DNA from 3 places in the Actinoplanes sp. NPDC004185 genome. Region 3 is predicted to be linked to each of the others. Evidence: riboswitches for the same ligand, from Rfam matches in the RefSeq annotation. Region 3 holds a riboswitch; each other region holds the start of a gene.
The links. Region 3 has a riboswitch for cobalamin ahead of bluB (5,6-dimethylbenzimidazole synthase). Riboswitches for the same ligand answer to the same signal wherever they lie in the genome.

Region 1: it holds a riboswitch for cobalamin, as region 3 does, so the genes downstream of both, ACWEOZ_RS39400 (VWA domain-containing protein) here and bluB (5,6-dimethylbenzimidazole synthase) in region 3, are expected to answer to the same signal.
Region 2: it holds a riboswitch for cobalamin, as region 3 does, so the genes downstream of both, ACWEOZ_RS22400 (ribonucleoside-diphosphate reductase subunit alpha) here and bluB (5,6-dimethylbenzimidazole synthase) in region 3, are expected to answer to the same signal.

The regions. Positions count from the first base shown of each region.
Region 1 covers NZ_JBSGFR010000062.1:30,015-34,923, reverse strand. Annotated here, with positions in the region: gene ACWEOZ_RS39410 (hypothetical protein) at 1-1,004, shown strand, start outside; gene ACWEOZ_RS39405 (gluconokinase) at 1,093-2,664, shown strand; cobalamin riboswitch at 2,848-2,974, shown strand; gene ACWEOZ_RS39400 (VWA domain-containing protein) at 3,006-4,909, shown strand, end outside.
Region 2 covers NZ_JBSGFR010000021.1:95,812-100,720, reverse strand. Annotated here, with positions in the region: gene ACWEOZ_RS22400 (ribonucleoside-diphosphate reductase subunit alpha) at 1-1,699, opposite strand, end outside; cobalamin riboswitch at 1,832-2,043, opposite strand; gene ACWEOZ_RS22395 (UdgX family uracil-DNA binding protein) at 2,157-2,819, shown strand; gene ACWEOZ_RS22390 (DUF3046 domain-containing protein) at 2,965-3,165, shown strand; gene recA (recombinase RecA) at 3,364-4,410, shown strand.
Region 3 covers NZ_JBSGFR010000064.1:28,696-33,604, forward strand. Annotated here, with positions in the region: gene ACWEOZ_RS39835 (fatty acid desaturase family protein) at 1-634, shown strand, start outside; gene ACWEOZ_RS39840 (D-arabinono-1,4-lactone oxidase) at 658-1,902, shown strand; cobalamin riboswitch at 2,012-2,214, shown strand; gene bluB (5,6-dimethylbenzimidazole synthase) at 2,252-2,878, shown strand; gene ACWEOZ_RS39850 (cyclic-phosphate processing receiver domain-containing protein) at 2,912-3,286, shown strand; gene ACWEOZ_RS39855 (VOC family protein) at 3,391-3,795, opposite strand; gene ACWEOZ_RS39860 (hypothetical protein) at 3,980-4,129, opposite strand; gene ACWEOZ_RS39865 (hypothetical protein) at 4,510-4,755, opposite strand; gene ACWEOZ_RS39870 (DNRLRE domain-containing protein) at 4,755-4,909, opposite strand, start outside.

The sequences.
Region 1 (4,909 bases), on a different contig from region 3:
CCTTCCTCGACGGCGTCCGCACCGCCTGGCGCGACCATCTCGGCGACCTGCCCGTACGCGGTGAGCCGCACGTCGCATGGGCCGGCCTGGCACCGCTGCGGGCCGGGATCGCCGTGGTCGCTCAGCGGACGCCGCAACGGGTCGCGTCCCCGATCGGCCAGATCAGCTACGGCCTGACCGGCTTCGTCGAGCAGACCCCGGACGGGCTGCGGGTCATGTCGCTGGAGGAGATGCTCACCGATGCCACCAACTCCGCGGCCGCCCTGCTCGGCCCGGACCACACCGTGCTGATGGTCCTCGACGACGGGCGCGGCATCCGGTACTCGCCGGCCGTCGCCTACACCGAGCAGGGCCGGATCAGCCGTACTTTCACGCCGTTCGACTTCCGGACGCACGACGGGGTGGCCTTCGGGGCCACCCCGCAGTCGCAGACCCTGATCCGGGTGGCGCTGCGCGCGGACGTGCCCGATGCGCGGGGCGATCGCTCGGTCGGCTTGGCCAACCTCTCCCGGCTGGTGGAGGACGCCGGTCGCGGGGCGCCACCGGCCGGCACCGCACGCCGGGAAAGGTTGCTGGCCGGGCCCGCGTTCGAGGCGGACCCGTGGGACCTGTCCGGGCGCGAGGGTTACGACGACCCGTACGGCTACCGGATCACCCCGCCGCCCGCCGACACCTGGATCCTGCGGGGCACCACCGCCGACGGCGGCCGGTTCGTCGTGCAGACCCTGACCGGCACCGACGACCGCGTACGCCTGTTCCTGTCGCTGGGCGCCCCCGAACCGGTGCTGCGCGGCTTCCCGGACCCGGCGGCGCCCCTGCCGGTGCGGGTACGGCTGCCCGACGGCCAGGGTGTCGTGGTCGCCGCGCCGGGCCGGCTGCGCTACCGCGTGGCTGGCGGCACGTGGCTGCCCGTCACCGGCGACGCGGCGCTGCTGCCCGCCGCGGCCGACGAGGCCGAGGTGACCACCGCGCGAGGACAGGCAGTCCGGGTGCGACTCGCCTAAGGTCGGGGGACAGGTGTCCGGTCCCCCGCCCGCCCGGCTTGAGGTGCGCGATGACCGGGCATGTCTGTCGGCGATCAGGGGAGGCTGCATGGACGTCGTCATCGGTGTCGACACCGGAACCACCGCGACCAAGGCCATCGCGGCCGGGCCGACGGGTGAGGTGCGCGCGATGGCCAGCGTGCACTACCCGCTGTCGGTGCCCGGCCCGGGGCAGGCCGAGCTCGACCCCGCGAAGCTGCGCGACGCCGCGATCGAAGCCCTGGTCACGGTGGCCAAGGAGGCCCAGGAGCGCGGCGATCGGGTCATCGCCGTGAGCCTCAGCGCGTTCCTGCACGGGCTGGTCCCGATGAACGCCGACGGCACGGCCCGCGGCCCGCTGATCACCTGGGCGGACAACCGGGCCGCCGAGCAGAGCGAGCGGATCGTGACGTCCGGCCGGGCGAAGGACCTGCAGGCCCGCACCGGTACGCCCGTGCACCCGATGTCCCCGCTGACCAAGCTCGCCTGGTGGGGGGCCACCGACCCGGCCGTCCTGCGGGACACACCGCGGTGGGGCGGCGTCAAGGAGATCGTCCTGGCGGGCCTCGCGGACGAGGGCTTCCTGCTGGACCTGTCGGTCGCCTCCGGCACCGGCATGTACGACATCCACCAGCGGCGCTGGGACCCCGAGGCTCTCGAGCTGGCCGGAATCCCGGAGAGCCGGCTGGCCGAGGTCGTGCCGACCACCCGGCAGCTGCGCCTCAACCGGGAGGTGGCGGTCGCGGCCGGGCTCCCGCCGGACCTGCCCCTGATCATCGGGGCCGCCGACGGACCGCTGGCCAACCTGGGCGTGGGCGCGACGCCGGTCGGGGTGGCCGCCGTGTCCCTCGGCACCAGCGGCGCCCTGCGCACCGTCGTGCACGGCCCGACCGCGGACAAGGCGGGCCGGCTGTTCTGCTACGCGCTGACCGAGGACCGCTGGGTGGTCGGCGGCGCCATCAACAACGCCGGCTCCGTGGTCCGCTGGGCCGGCCAGACCTTCGCGGGCGGCTTCGACCGGCCCACCGCGGAGGGCGAGGACGCCGACGTCCGCGACGCCGCCCTGCTGACCGAGGCGGCGGGGGTGGAGCCGGGCAGCGAAGGGCTGCTCTGCCTGCCGTACCTGCTGGGTGAACGGGCGCCGTGGTGGCGTGGGGGGATGCGCGGGGCGTACATCGGCCTGCGCCGCGAGCACGGCCGGGCCCACCTGGTCCGGGCCGCGGTCGAGGGGGTGTGCCAGCAGCTGGCGCTGGTCCGCGACACGTTCGCCGACGAGGGCATCGAGATGACCGAGGTCCGGGCCACCGGCGGGGCGGTCGCGTCGGAGCTGTGGGTCGGCATCCTGGCCGCGGCGCTGGACCTGCCGGTCGCGATCGCCGACACGCCGGAGGGGACGGCGCTGGGCGCCTGCCTGCTGGCCCGGCACGCGCTGGGGGAGCTGCCGGACCTGGACGAGGCGGCGGCGCTGGTGGCGATCTCCGAGCACGAACGGCCGGACCCGCGCAACGCCGGCCTGTACCGGCGGATGCGGCCGCTGGTGGAGCAGTCAGCGCTGGCGGTCACCGATGTGCTCAAGGAGCTGGACAAGCTGGCTCCCGAGCCGCTGCCCGACACGGAGAAGGCGCTGCCGGGCGTCGGCTGAGCAGCTCGCCCCGGTCTTTCCCGCCGTGCCCGGCCGGCCGCGGGCTTTCCTCGCTCGCGGCTCGGCCCGGTCTGTCTCGCCGTGCTCGGCCGGGCGCGGCCTTGTCACCCGCTCGCGGCTCGGCCGGGTGGTGGGCCGGGCCGGGGTGAGGATGCCCACCCGGCCCCGCGTTGACGGCGTACCGGGCCGTGAGAAAGAGTGGCTCGCGAGCGGCAGTGGAGGAACCCGGTGGGAGACCGGGACGGTCCCGCCACTGTGACCGGGGTCCGCCCCGGAAGTCAGGCGACTCCGGCCGCTCGTACCTTCCACACGCGGGCGCGGACCCGCGGAAAGGACCGGGCGTGACGCCGTACCCGTTCTCTGCCGTCGTCGGCCTCGACGACCTGCGGCTCGCGCTGCTGCTGACCGCTGTGTCCCCCGCCGTCGGCGGGGTCCTGGTCCGCGGCGAGAAGGGCACGGCGAAATCCACGGTCGTCCGGGCCCTGGCCACCCTGCTGCCCGAGGTCGACGTGGTCCGCGGCTGCCGCTTCGCCTGCGACCCGGCCGCGCCCGACCCGGGCTGTCCCGACGGGCCGCACGAGCCCGGCGCGCCGCACGGCCACCGTCCCGCCACCCTGGTCGAGCTGCCCGTCGGTGCCACCGAGGACCGGGTCGTCGGCACCCTGGACATCCAGCGTGCGCTGGCCGACGGCGTCAAGGCGTACGAGCCGGGTCTGCTCGCCGCCGCCCACCGCGGCGCCCTCTACGTCGACGAGGTCAACCTGCTGCCCGACCACCTGGTGGATCTGCTGCTCGACGCGGCCGCGATGGGCCGCGCCCACGTCGAGCGCGACGGGGTGTCGGTCAAGCACGCGGCCCGGTTCCTGCTGGTCGGCACGATGAACCCCGAGGAGGGCGAGCCCCGCCCGCAGCTGGTCGACCGGTTCGGCCTGGTCGTGACGGTCGCCGCCCCGCGTGACGCGAAGCTGCGGGCCGAGGTGGTCCGGCGCCGCCTGGCGTACGAGGCCGGGCCCGAGGCGTTCGCGACCCGGTTCGCGGCCGACGAGAAGGCCCTGGCCGAGCGGATCCTGGCCGCCCGGGAGGCGGTGCCGTCCGTGCGGCTGCCGGACGCCGAGCTGGACCGGATCGCGCGGGTGTGCCTGGCCTACGGTGTCGACGGGATGCGCGCGGACATCGTCGTGGCGCGGTGCGCGGTGGCCCTGGCGGCGTGGCACGGCCGCGATCGGGTGACGGCCGAGGACATCCGGGATGCGGCGCGGCTCGCATTGCCGCACCGGCGTCGCAAGGATCCGCTCGACCCGCCGGGCACCGATGAGGAGCGGTTGGAAGAGGCGTTGGACCAGGCCGCTCAGGATGACCCGAATGACGATCCGCCGCCGGAGGACGGCCCGGACGGACCCGACCCCGGCGGCCCTGACTCCGGCGGCCCTGAATCCGGCGGCCCTGAATCGCGCGGGTCGGAGTCCGGCGGCCCCGATGCCGGTCCCGATCCGGGTGGGTCTGGTTCCGGCGGGCCCGGCTCCGGTGGCCCGGACCGTTCCGGCGGCCCTGACGCTTCCGGCCCGGTGGAGCAGACCCCGCGGGATGCCGCAGCGGAGGCGCCGGCTGACGAGCAGCGCAAGGTGAACGGGGGTGCGGCGGCTCAGGCCGGTGTGGCCTACCGGCCGCGGACGTTGCGGATCTCTGCTCGCGGTGAGGGTGGGCACGCCGGGCGCCGGTCGCCGGCCTTCGCGCGGCGCGGGCGGGTCGTCGGCTCGCGGGTGCCGCGCGGCAAGCTCGCCGGTGCGCCGCATCTGCCGGCCACTCTGCGGGCCGCCATCCACCGCGGCGCCCTCAGCGGCGTGCGGACGGGAGAGGTGCAGCCGCGTGACCTGCGGGAGGCCGTGCATGTCGGGCGTGAGGCCAACCTCGTGCTGTTCGTCGTGGACGCGTCCGGGTCGATGGCCGCGCGGAAGCGGATGACCGTCGTCAAGAACGCTGTGCTGTCGCTGCTGCGGGACGCGTACCAGCGGCGGGACCGGATCGGCATGATCACCTTCCGGGGGTCCACCGCGGATCAGGTGCTGCCGCCCACGTCCAGCCACGAGGTCGGGGTGCTGCGGCTCGCCGGGTTGCGTACCGGTGGGCGGACCCCGCTGGCCGCCGGCCTGCGCGCCGCGGCCGCGACCATCGCCACCGAGCGGCGCCGTGATCCGCGCCGGCGGCCGCTGCTCGTCGTCGTCACCGACGGGCGTGCGACCAGCGG
Region 2 (4,909 bases), on a different contig from region 3:
GGTGTGCGCCCCACTGTTCGGCAAGGTCGGCCGAGCTCTCCAGTGCCGTCAGGTAGATCTCCTCGGCGACCCGCGTGCTCAGCTCCCGCGCCGCAGCGGAGTCGAAGGGCAGCCGAAGCGCGAAGAAGGCATCCTGCAAGCCCATCAGCCCGAGCCCGACCGGACGCCACCGTGGGTTGCCGGCCGCGGCCTCGGCGCTCGGGTAATAGTTGATGTCGATGACGCGGTCCAGGAAGACGACCGCCGTCCGCACCGTCGCCCGCAGCTTCTCCCAGTCCACGCCGTCGCCGCTCAGATGCCCGGCGAGGTTGATCGAGCCCAGATTGCAGACGGCTGTCTCGTCGTCCGAGCTCACTTCCAGGATCTCCGTGCACAGATTCGACAGGTGAATCGTGTTGCCCGGCACGCCGGTCTGATTGCTCAGCCGGTTCGACGGATCCTTGAAGGTCATCCAGCCGTTGCCGGTCTGCGCCAGGGTGCGCATCATCCGGCCGTACAGGTCACGGGCCTTGACGATTCTGACCGCCTTCTTCTCGGCGGCGCGGTAGGCCTCGTCGAAGTCGGCCCCGAACAGGTCCGGCAGCTCGGGTGCGTCCGTCGGGTCGATCAGCGACCACATCTCGTCGGCCTCGACCCGGCGCATGAACTCGTCGGGGATCCAGTTGGCCAGGTTCAGGTTGTGCGTCCGGCGGGCGTCCTCGCCGGTGTTGTCCCGCAGCTCGAGGAATTCCTCGATGTCCGGGTGCCAGGGCTCGAGGTAGACACAGGCCGCGCCCTTGCGACGGCCGCCCTGGTTGACGGCGGCCACGCTGGCGTCGAGCGTGCGCAGGAACGGCACGATGCCGTTGGACTGACCGTTCGTGCCGCGGATCAGGGCGCCGCGCCCGCGGACCCGCGACCAGGAGATGCCGATGCCGCCGGCGAACTTCGACAGCCGCGCCACCTGCTGGTACCGCTCATAGATCGAGTCCAGCTCGTCCTTCGGCGAATCCACCAGGAAGCACGACGACATCTGGGTGTGCCGGGTGCCGGAGTTGAAGAGTGTCGGCGAGCTCGGCAGGTAGGCCAGCGACGACATCAGCCGGTAGAACGCGATCGCCTCACCGGCGTTGGCCGACAGCCCGCAGGCGACCCGCAGCAGCCAGTACTGCGGCGTCTCCACGACCAGCCGGGACTGCGGATGCCGCAGCAGGTAGCGGTCGGCGACGGTCCGCAACCCGAAGTACTCGAAGCGCAGATCGCCGGCCGGGTCCACGGCATCGTCGAGCTTGCGGGCGTTCTCGGCCACGAAGGCAGCCGTCGCGTCGCCGATCAGCCCTTCCGCGTGGCCGCGGGCGATGGCCTGGCTGAAGCTGGCGATGCCCTGCCCGCGCACCTCCTTGTCGATGAAGGCCGCCAGCAGCCGGGCCGCCAGACGCGAGTATTGCGGCTCCTCACCGATCAGCTCCGCGGCCGTCTGGATCGACAGCTTGTCCAGCTCCGCGGTGGTCGCACCGTCGTAGAGCCCGCTGATGGTCCTGGTCGCCACCCGCAGCGGATCCACTTCGTCCAGGTCGGCGACCCAGCGCTCGACCGCCCGCACGATCTTGTTGACGTCGACCGACTCGGTCTCACCATTGCGCTTGCGCACCTGCATCGCGTGCCGGCGTTGCTCCGGCACGGCCGGATCGTACGCAGTCTTGTCCTGCATGACCGTCATGAACTCTCTCTCCTCGCGAGCCCGTCGGCGGAACGGTCTTCGGGCGCGCAGGAGGACGCCGGTGGACGCGGCTGTGCGCGTACACCTGAAGTGGCGTCGGCCGTCCCACGCGGCCTCGGACCGCCGCACGCGAAAGCGTGCGGCGCGCTGGCAGGTCTTCGGACTCGCGGGCCTGACCGTTGCCGGTCGCCTACTGGCCGTCGCTTCCCGGGCCCGGGCCCAGTGCTTGATGACGGCGGTCGTTCCCGCTCACCGCTGCGGGGGCAGTCCCGGTCTCCCACCGGGTTCCCTCTTGCCTCGCGCCGTCCTGGAGGGACGGGCGAACCAGCTGCGAGCAACACCATATCTAGGTGCGACAGCCGTTGTACAACACCACATGTCGTGTCGGCGTGTCGGATCATGCCCGATCGGCTGAGCCTGCGCGCGTGGACCGGACGCGACGGGGTAGAACGGGTGCATGGCCACGACGCAAGCCCCGCCCGGTGCCCAGGAATTCATCCCGGCCGACGCGAAGAGCCTCGACGAGCTCAAAGCGGCGGCTCCCGGCTGCCGCGGTTGCGAGCTCTACGAGGACGCCACCCAGGTGGTCTTCGGCCGCGGCGCCGAACATGCCCGGCTGGTGCTGGTGGGGGAGCAGCCCGGCGACATCGAGGACCAACAGGGCCTGCCCTTTGTGGGCCCGGCCGGCCGGCTGCTCCGCGACGCGGTGGGCGACGCGGGCATCGACCCGTCGATCATCTACCTGACCAACACCGTGAAGCATTTCCGCTTCGAGCTGCGGGGCAAGCGGCGCATCCACCAGACGCCGGGCCCGGCCCACATCACGGCCTGCCGGCCGTGGCTGGTCGCCGAATTCTCCCAGCTGAAGCCGGACCTGGTGGTGGCGCTCGGGGCCACCGCGGCCAAGGCCCTGTTCGGACCTTCGTTCCGGGTCACCAGGTCCCGCGGCGAGCTGCTGCCCTGGCCGGCGTCGGCGCAGCGCCCGCAGGACTTCCCGGTCGCCGAGTCGCGGGCCCTGGCCACCATCCACCCGTCCGCGGTGCTGCGAGCCGACGACCGGGACGCCGCCTACAACGGCCTGGTCGACGACCTCAAGGTCGCGGCGACAGTCCTGGGCTGACCGCACAGGTGGTTCGCGGCAGTGTTGGTTGCCATGGTGTGCCGGTCTGCCGGTCGAGAACGTCCACTGTCACCAGCACATAGTGATGTGCGTCTCAGCGTGCCGTCGACCGGGGCCGGTGAGAGGCCGCGGGTAGGCTTTTCCCGTGCGGTTGACAGACTTCTGGGGGCGCCTCGAACAGGCCTTCGGCCCCGGATATGCGCGGAGTCTCGCCGCGGATCAGAGTTTTGCGGCGCTCGACGGGCGCACCATTAACGAATCCATAGCTCAGGGTGTGGAGACGGTTACTATCTGGCGTGCGGTGGTTTCTTCGTACCCCGATCGGGTGCCTGCCAGGCTGCACTGACCCCTTTTTTCGTACGCTTGTTCTGGCGTGTCGCTCGTAGTCGTACACCTGTTCGGCTATTGTCCTCAGCGGCGTGGTCATCCACAGGGCACGGCCGGGCACCGGTTTTTGTCAGACCCTAGGTCTAGCGTGGCTCGCGTGGTGAACAGAAGCTCTTCGGCGAAGACGCCCGGAAAGTCGAATACAGGGGTGGCGGACATGGTGGCAGGACCTGATCGGGACAAGGCGCTAGATCTTGCTCTCGCGCAGATCGACAAGCAGTTCGGCAAGGGTTCGGTGATGCGCCTCGGGGAACGACCCGTCATCCAGATGGCCGTCATCCCCACCGGCTCCATCGCCCTCGACATCGCGCTCGGCGTCGGCGGCCTGCCGCGCGGCCGCGTCATCGAGGTCTACGGACCGGAGTCCAGCGGTAAGACGACGGTGGCCCTGCACGCGGTGGCCAACGCCCAGCGCAACGGCGGCATCGCGGCGTTCATCGACGCGGAGCACGCCCTCGACCCGGAATACGCCCGCGCCCTCGGCGTCGACACCGACGCGCTGCTGGTGTCCCAGCCCGACACCGGTGAGCAGGCGCTCGAGATCGCGGACATGCTGATCCGCTCCGGCGCGCTCGACATCATCGTCATCGACTCGGTGGCCGCGCTCGTGCCGCGCGCCGAGATCGAGGGCGAGATGGGCGACAGCCACGTGGGTCTGCAGGCCCGCCTCATGAGCCAGGCGCTCCGCAAGATCACCGGTATCCTCAACAACTCCGGCACGACGGCGATCTTCATCAACCAGCTCCGCGAGAAGATCGGCGTCATGTTCGGTTCGCCCGAGACCACGACCGGTGGCCGGGCCCTGAAGTTCTACTCGTCGGTGCGCCTCGACGTGCGCCGCATCGAGAGCCTCAAGGACGGCACCGACGTGGTGGGCAACCGCACCCGCGTCAAGGTCGTGAAGAACAAGGTCGCCGCGCCGTTCAAGCAGGCCGAGTTCGACATCATGTACGGCAAGGGCATCTCCCGCGAGGGCTCGCTGATCGACGTCGGCGTTGAGCAGAGCATCGTGCGCAAGTCCGGCGCCTGGTACACGTACGACGGTGACCAGCTGGGCCAGGGCAAGGAAAAGGCGCGCGAGTTCCTCAAGGAGAACCCGGACGTCGCGGCCGAGATCGAAAAGAAGATCCTGGAGAAGCTCGGCGTCGGCCAGACCACCGGCGACGCCGCCGGCGGCCCGGAGCTGCCCCCGGTCGACTTCTGACCGATGCGAACGCCGCCGCCACGGTTCGCCGAACCCGGCCCGCGAGGGCCGGGTTCACCCCTCCCCCCGAACGCCGGCGCGGCCGGTCAGTCGGGTGCGGGTGCCAGCGGTCGGCCGGGAGGTTGATGGATACCGGCACTTGACGCCGGCCGGCCCGGCGCGCGTGTGGGCCGTCGGTTCCGCCCAGGCGGATCTGACGCCGGTGCGGGCTGTGGGGTTGAGGCAGGCGGATCTGACCCGGAAGCGGGCCGTCGACTCCATGCAGGCGGATCTGACGCCGGTGTGCGGTGTCGGGTTGAGGCAGGCGGACCCGGTGTCGGTGTAGGTGGGCGTCTTAACGCAGGCGGACCTTTCGCCGGTGCGGGTTGTCGGATTGATGCACCCGGACCCGGCGCGGGTGGGGGTGGCCGACTTGATGCTGGGCGAACTGATGCCGGACATGGTCAACCGCGGCGAGTTGCTCAGGAGCAGTAGGTCTCGGGCAGGTCGAGGTGCGGCG
Region 3 (4,909 bases):
CAAGAAGCGCCGCCAGTCGCCGCAGTTCAAGGAGCGGCTCAAGCAGGTCCGCCGTAAGATCGGCAAGCAGATCCTGAAGGACTACGGCGTGCACCCGGCGCTGTCCGCACTGACCGGCTCCTGGCTGACCACGATCGCCGCCAACGCCACCGCCAACCTGGTCCGCAACCTGTGGACCCACTCGGTGATCATGTGCGGTCACTTCCCGGAGGGCGTGGAGACCTTCGAGCGCACCTCGATCGAGGGCGAGACCCGCGGCGAGTGGTACCTGCGCCAGATGCTCGGCTCGGCCAACATCGACGGCAACCGGGCGATGCACATCATGACCGGCAACCTGTCGTACCAGATCGAGCACCACCTGTTCCCGGACCTGCCCAGCAACCGGTACCAGGAGATCGCGCCGCAGATCCGCGACCTGTTCCAGCGCTACGGGCTCTCGTACGTCAGTGGCTCGCTGCCCCGCCAGGTCGGCTCCGCCTGGTACAAGGTCTTCCGGCTCGCGCTGCCGAACCGCGGTGCGGCCAAGGCCCTCGCCGACGGCCCGCGCCCGGCCAGCGGCCGCAAGGCCAAGGCGACCCGCTGGCAGCGCCCGGTCACCGAGGCCCCGGCCGAGCCCGTAGCTGTGAACTCCTGACCGGTACGGCCTAGGCTGGTCCGGTGAGCAACGTGGTGACCAACTGGGCCGGCAACATCACCTTCGGCGCCCGCCGGCTGCACCGGCCGGCGGCGCTGCCGGAGCTACGGGAGATCCTCCGGGCCGGCGGCCCGCTGCGGGTCCTGGGCAGCGGGCACTCCTTCAACCGGATGGCCGACACGACCGGCGACCTGATCAGCCTGATCAGCATGCCCCGGGTCGTGGAGATCGCCGAGGACCGCACGACGGTACGGGTGGACGGCGGCGCCCGCTACGGCGACCTGGTGGCGTACCTGGACGCCGCGGGCCTTGCGCTGCACAACACGGCATCGCTGCCCCACATCTCGGTCGCCGGTGCGGTCACCACCGCCACCCACGGCTCCGGCGTGCGCAACCGCAACCTGGCCGCCTCGGTCGCGGCTATCGAGCTGATCCGCGGCGACGGTGAGCTGGTCACGCTGCGCCGCGGCGACGACGACTTCGCCGGCGCCGTGGTCGGCCTGGGCGCCCTCGGGGTGGTCACCGCGCTGACCCTGGACGTGGTGCCCGCGTTCGAGATCCGCCAGTACGTCTACGACGACCTGCCCCGCGCCTCGCTGGAGCAGCAGCTGCCGGAGATCCTGGCGGCCGGCTACAGCGTCAGCCTGTTCACCAACTGGCGGAGCGCGGACATCAACCACGCCTGGTTCAAGCGCACCGACGAGCTGCCCGACGGCCCGATGTTCGGCGCCCGGCCGGCTGACGGCAAGCGCCACCCGGTGCCCGGCGTGCCGGCGGACAACAGCACCGAGCAGTTCGGCGTGCCCGGCCCGTGGCACGCCCGGCTGCCGCACTTCAAGATGGAGTTCAACCCGAGCACCGGCGCGGAGCTGCAGTCGGAGTGGATGGTCCCGTTCGACCGCGCGCTGGAGGCGATCGACGCGGTGGCCCGGGTCCGCGAGAAAATCGTGCCGGTCCTGCAGGTGAACGAGATCCGCACGGTGGCGGCGGACGACCTGTGGCTGAGCATGAACCACGAACGCGACAGCCTCGGCCTGCACTTCACCTGGATCGCGGACACGGCGGCGGTCCTGCCCGCGGTGGCGGCGTTGGAGGAGCAGCTCGCGCCGCTGGAGGCCCGCCCCCACTGGGGCAAGGTCTTCACCCAGGACGCGGCCACGGTGCGCAGCCGCTATCCCCGCTTCGCGGACTTCCAGGCCCTGGTCGCCAAGTACGACCCCCAGGGCACCTTCCGCAACCCCTGGCTCGACGACATCCTGGGCCGCTGACACCCCGTCCCTCGAGGTACTTCGCCACGGCGCCGAGCGGGCCCGGGCTGCCGTGCTCGCCGGGTGCCCTCGTTTCTGGCGCGCCGCCCGCGGCGGTAGCGTGTCGCCCGGCACGAACTTGTTGCGAGGTGCCCCGCCCCCGGGCGGGGAGAATCGGGAAGCCGGTGGAAATCCGGCACGGGCCCGCCGCGGTGACCGGGGAGCTGCCGCCCACGCGCATCCTGTGCGCAGCCACTGGCCGGCCGGCTGGGAAGGCGGGCGGTGAGGCGCTGATCCGGGAGTCCGAAGACCGGCCTCGCGTCCGGCGGCCCCGGCGTGTCCGGGGCCCGAGCGCAGCGGGAGCCTGCCCATGAGCCACGACCTGTACGAGACCATTCACCGCCGTCGCGACGTCCGCGGCCAGTTCACCGGCGCGCCCCTGCCGGGCGCCGTACTCGACCGGATCCTGACGGCGGCGCACGCCGCCCCCAGCGTCGGACTGTCGCAGCCGTGGGACTTCATCCTGGTCCGCGACCCGCAGCTGCGGCAGACGTTCCACCGGCACGTGCACACCGAACGGGAGACCTTCGCCGCCACCCTCGACCACGAGGCGGCCGGGCGGTTCGCCGGCATCAAAATCGACGGGATCCTGGAGTCGACACTGTCGGTCGTGGTGACCTACGACGCCGCCCGGGGCGGGCCGGCGGTGCTGGGCCGGCACGCCATCACGGAGGCCGGGCTCTACTCGGTGTGCCTGGCCATTCAGAACCTCTGGCTGGCCGCCACGGCCGAGGGGCTGGGGGTCGGGTGGGTGTCCTTCTACCGCGAGGAGTTCGTGCGCGACCTGCTGGGCATCCCGGAAGGGGTGCGGCCGGTCGCCTGGCTGTGTCTCGGCCCGGTGAGTCACCTGGAGGACGAGCCGGACCTGGAACGACATGGCTGGCGGCGACGCCGGCCGTTGTCCCTGGCCCTGCACGCGGACCGCTGGGGCGGCTGATCCCGGCCAGGCCCGAACCGGGATCATCGTGCGATGACCGACCACAAGCCGGCGATCGTCCTCGTCGACGATCTCCGCTCCTTCGTCGACGGCCGTCGAGCCGAGGTAGCTCGCACCAGTGCGGCGGGAGTCGAGCTGCTCGACCGACCCCGGAGCCACCGGCTCGACGAACTCTGGCTGGATCACGATCTGGGCGACGACGACACCATCTGGCCGGTCGTGGAAATCCTCGAGCGGGCTGCGTTCGAGGGCCGGCCTCTCGATGTCGGTGTCGTCATCATCCACTCGGCCAATCCCGCGGGAGCCGCGAAGATGGCGCAGGTTCTCCGACGGTGGGACTATCCGGTCCGCATCGCTTCGGGTGACCCCGCCGTGGGTTACGTCGACGGATCGGGCGCCGGTGGATGACCTGACTCAGCGACCGACCAGAACGCCGCTCCGCGGCAGATCCGGATGCGAGGCCTCGCTGTTGCTGCGAGCGCGGAGTCACAGGGCCTCCTCCAGGTAGGCCGTCACATCGTCCTCGCGGGAGTTCCGAGAAGGTCCCACCGGTTACCGGCGATGTCAAGGAAGACCGCCACCCGGCCGTACGGTTCGGCGCGAGGCTCACGAACGAACGTCACCCCGGCTGCCGTCATCTTTCGGTACGCCGCGTCGAAGTCGTCGACACGAAGGAAGAAGCCGACCCGGCCGGCTGCCTGTTCGCCGACGGCTGCAGCTTGGCGTTCTCCATCTGCGCGAGCAAGGAGAAGACCCGTCTGCGCTCCCGGAGGGCGGACAACCACCCACCGCTTGGGCCGGCCGTCGTTGGTGAGGGACGGCGAGTCCTCGACGAGGTCGAAGCCGAGTACGCCGGTGAAGAACGCGATGGCAGGGTCGTACTCGTCAACGATCACAGCAACCAGGTCAACCTGCACCGGGGCAGCGTATGCGTTGCCGTGCCGTATTCGGCGTCGGCGCGCGTTGACGGCGGCATGACAATGCGTAGCCGCGCGTGTCTGTTCATTGTTGGATTCCGGCCCGTCGCCCTGGCCGACTCCGGCTACGAAAGCCCAGGCCACGGCATCAAGAGCCCGATCAAGCAACCCCACGACGGCCAGGTCAGTGGCGGAGTGCCAGTGTCACACGACCGGCTTCCTCCACAACCCGTTCGATCCGGCTGGTGAACTTGCCTGGTGCGAAGGCGGACCAGCCCCGGAGCACCTCGGCCATCCGGCACATCACCAGCGCCGCGGTGTCCCGGGTGGTCATGGAGATCCTCTCTCGTTGGGCGGTTCGGGGCACCCCTGCCGCTGCAGGGGTGCCCCGACATTCTCACTCTGGTTCGAAGAACCCTCGGTACGAGTTCGGGTCCAGGGCCCGTCCGGATAGGCCGGGCGACGCGGACCGGGGATCCTTTCCCGGCAGATTCGCCTGCGATTGGGGCAACCCGCACGACATCATCGCGGAATTCTCGGAAATAGGGCTTCGGCCCGATGGCATCCTTCCAGGCCGCCCAGCGGGCAAGCCATCTCAGATGTCACCTGTCACCCGGAAAGCCTCACTGCCCGCCTATGAGACCTCCACGCACATGCAGAGCGGTGCGGGCATCCATTGGCATGATGCCCGCACCGCGTGACCTCATCAGTCGATCACTCGATGCGCATGTGCGGTGCGCACCATCCGGACAGGAAGTCCAACACCTCCAGCACAGTGTCGTCCTCCCGCTCGCGGCCGGCTCGACGCAGATCGAGGGCGTGGGCTTGCAGCATTTCGATCATCTCCGCCGGGGACGAGCCGAGTTCGCGAAACTTCTGCACCGTCGCCCGCGAGGCATCAAGCGGGTCGTCTGCCGCCAACGCGACGTCGATCTCGCGGAGGAATTCCATCCTGTCCATCAGCCGCCCTCCCCAGGCTTGATCACTCGCCACAGACCTCGGGTGCCGCCGATCAGACTCTGGTACTGCTCGAACGGCATCGGTCGGCTCGGCTCGATGAAACCGTGTCCGCTTGGATTGGCCGGGTCGGATCGATAGGACAAGCCGTCCGGTA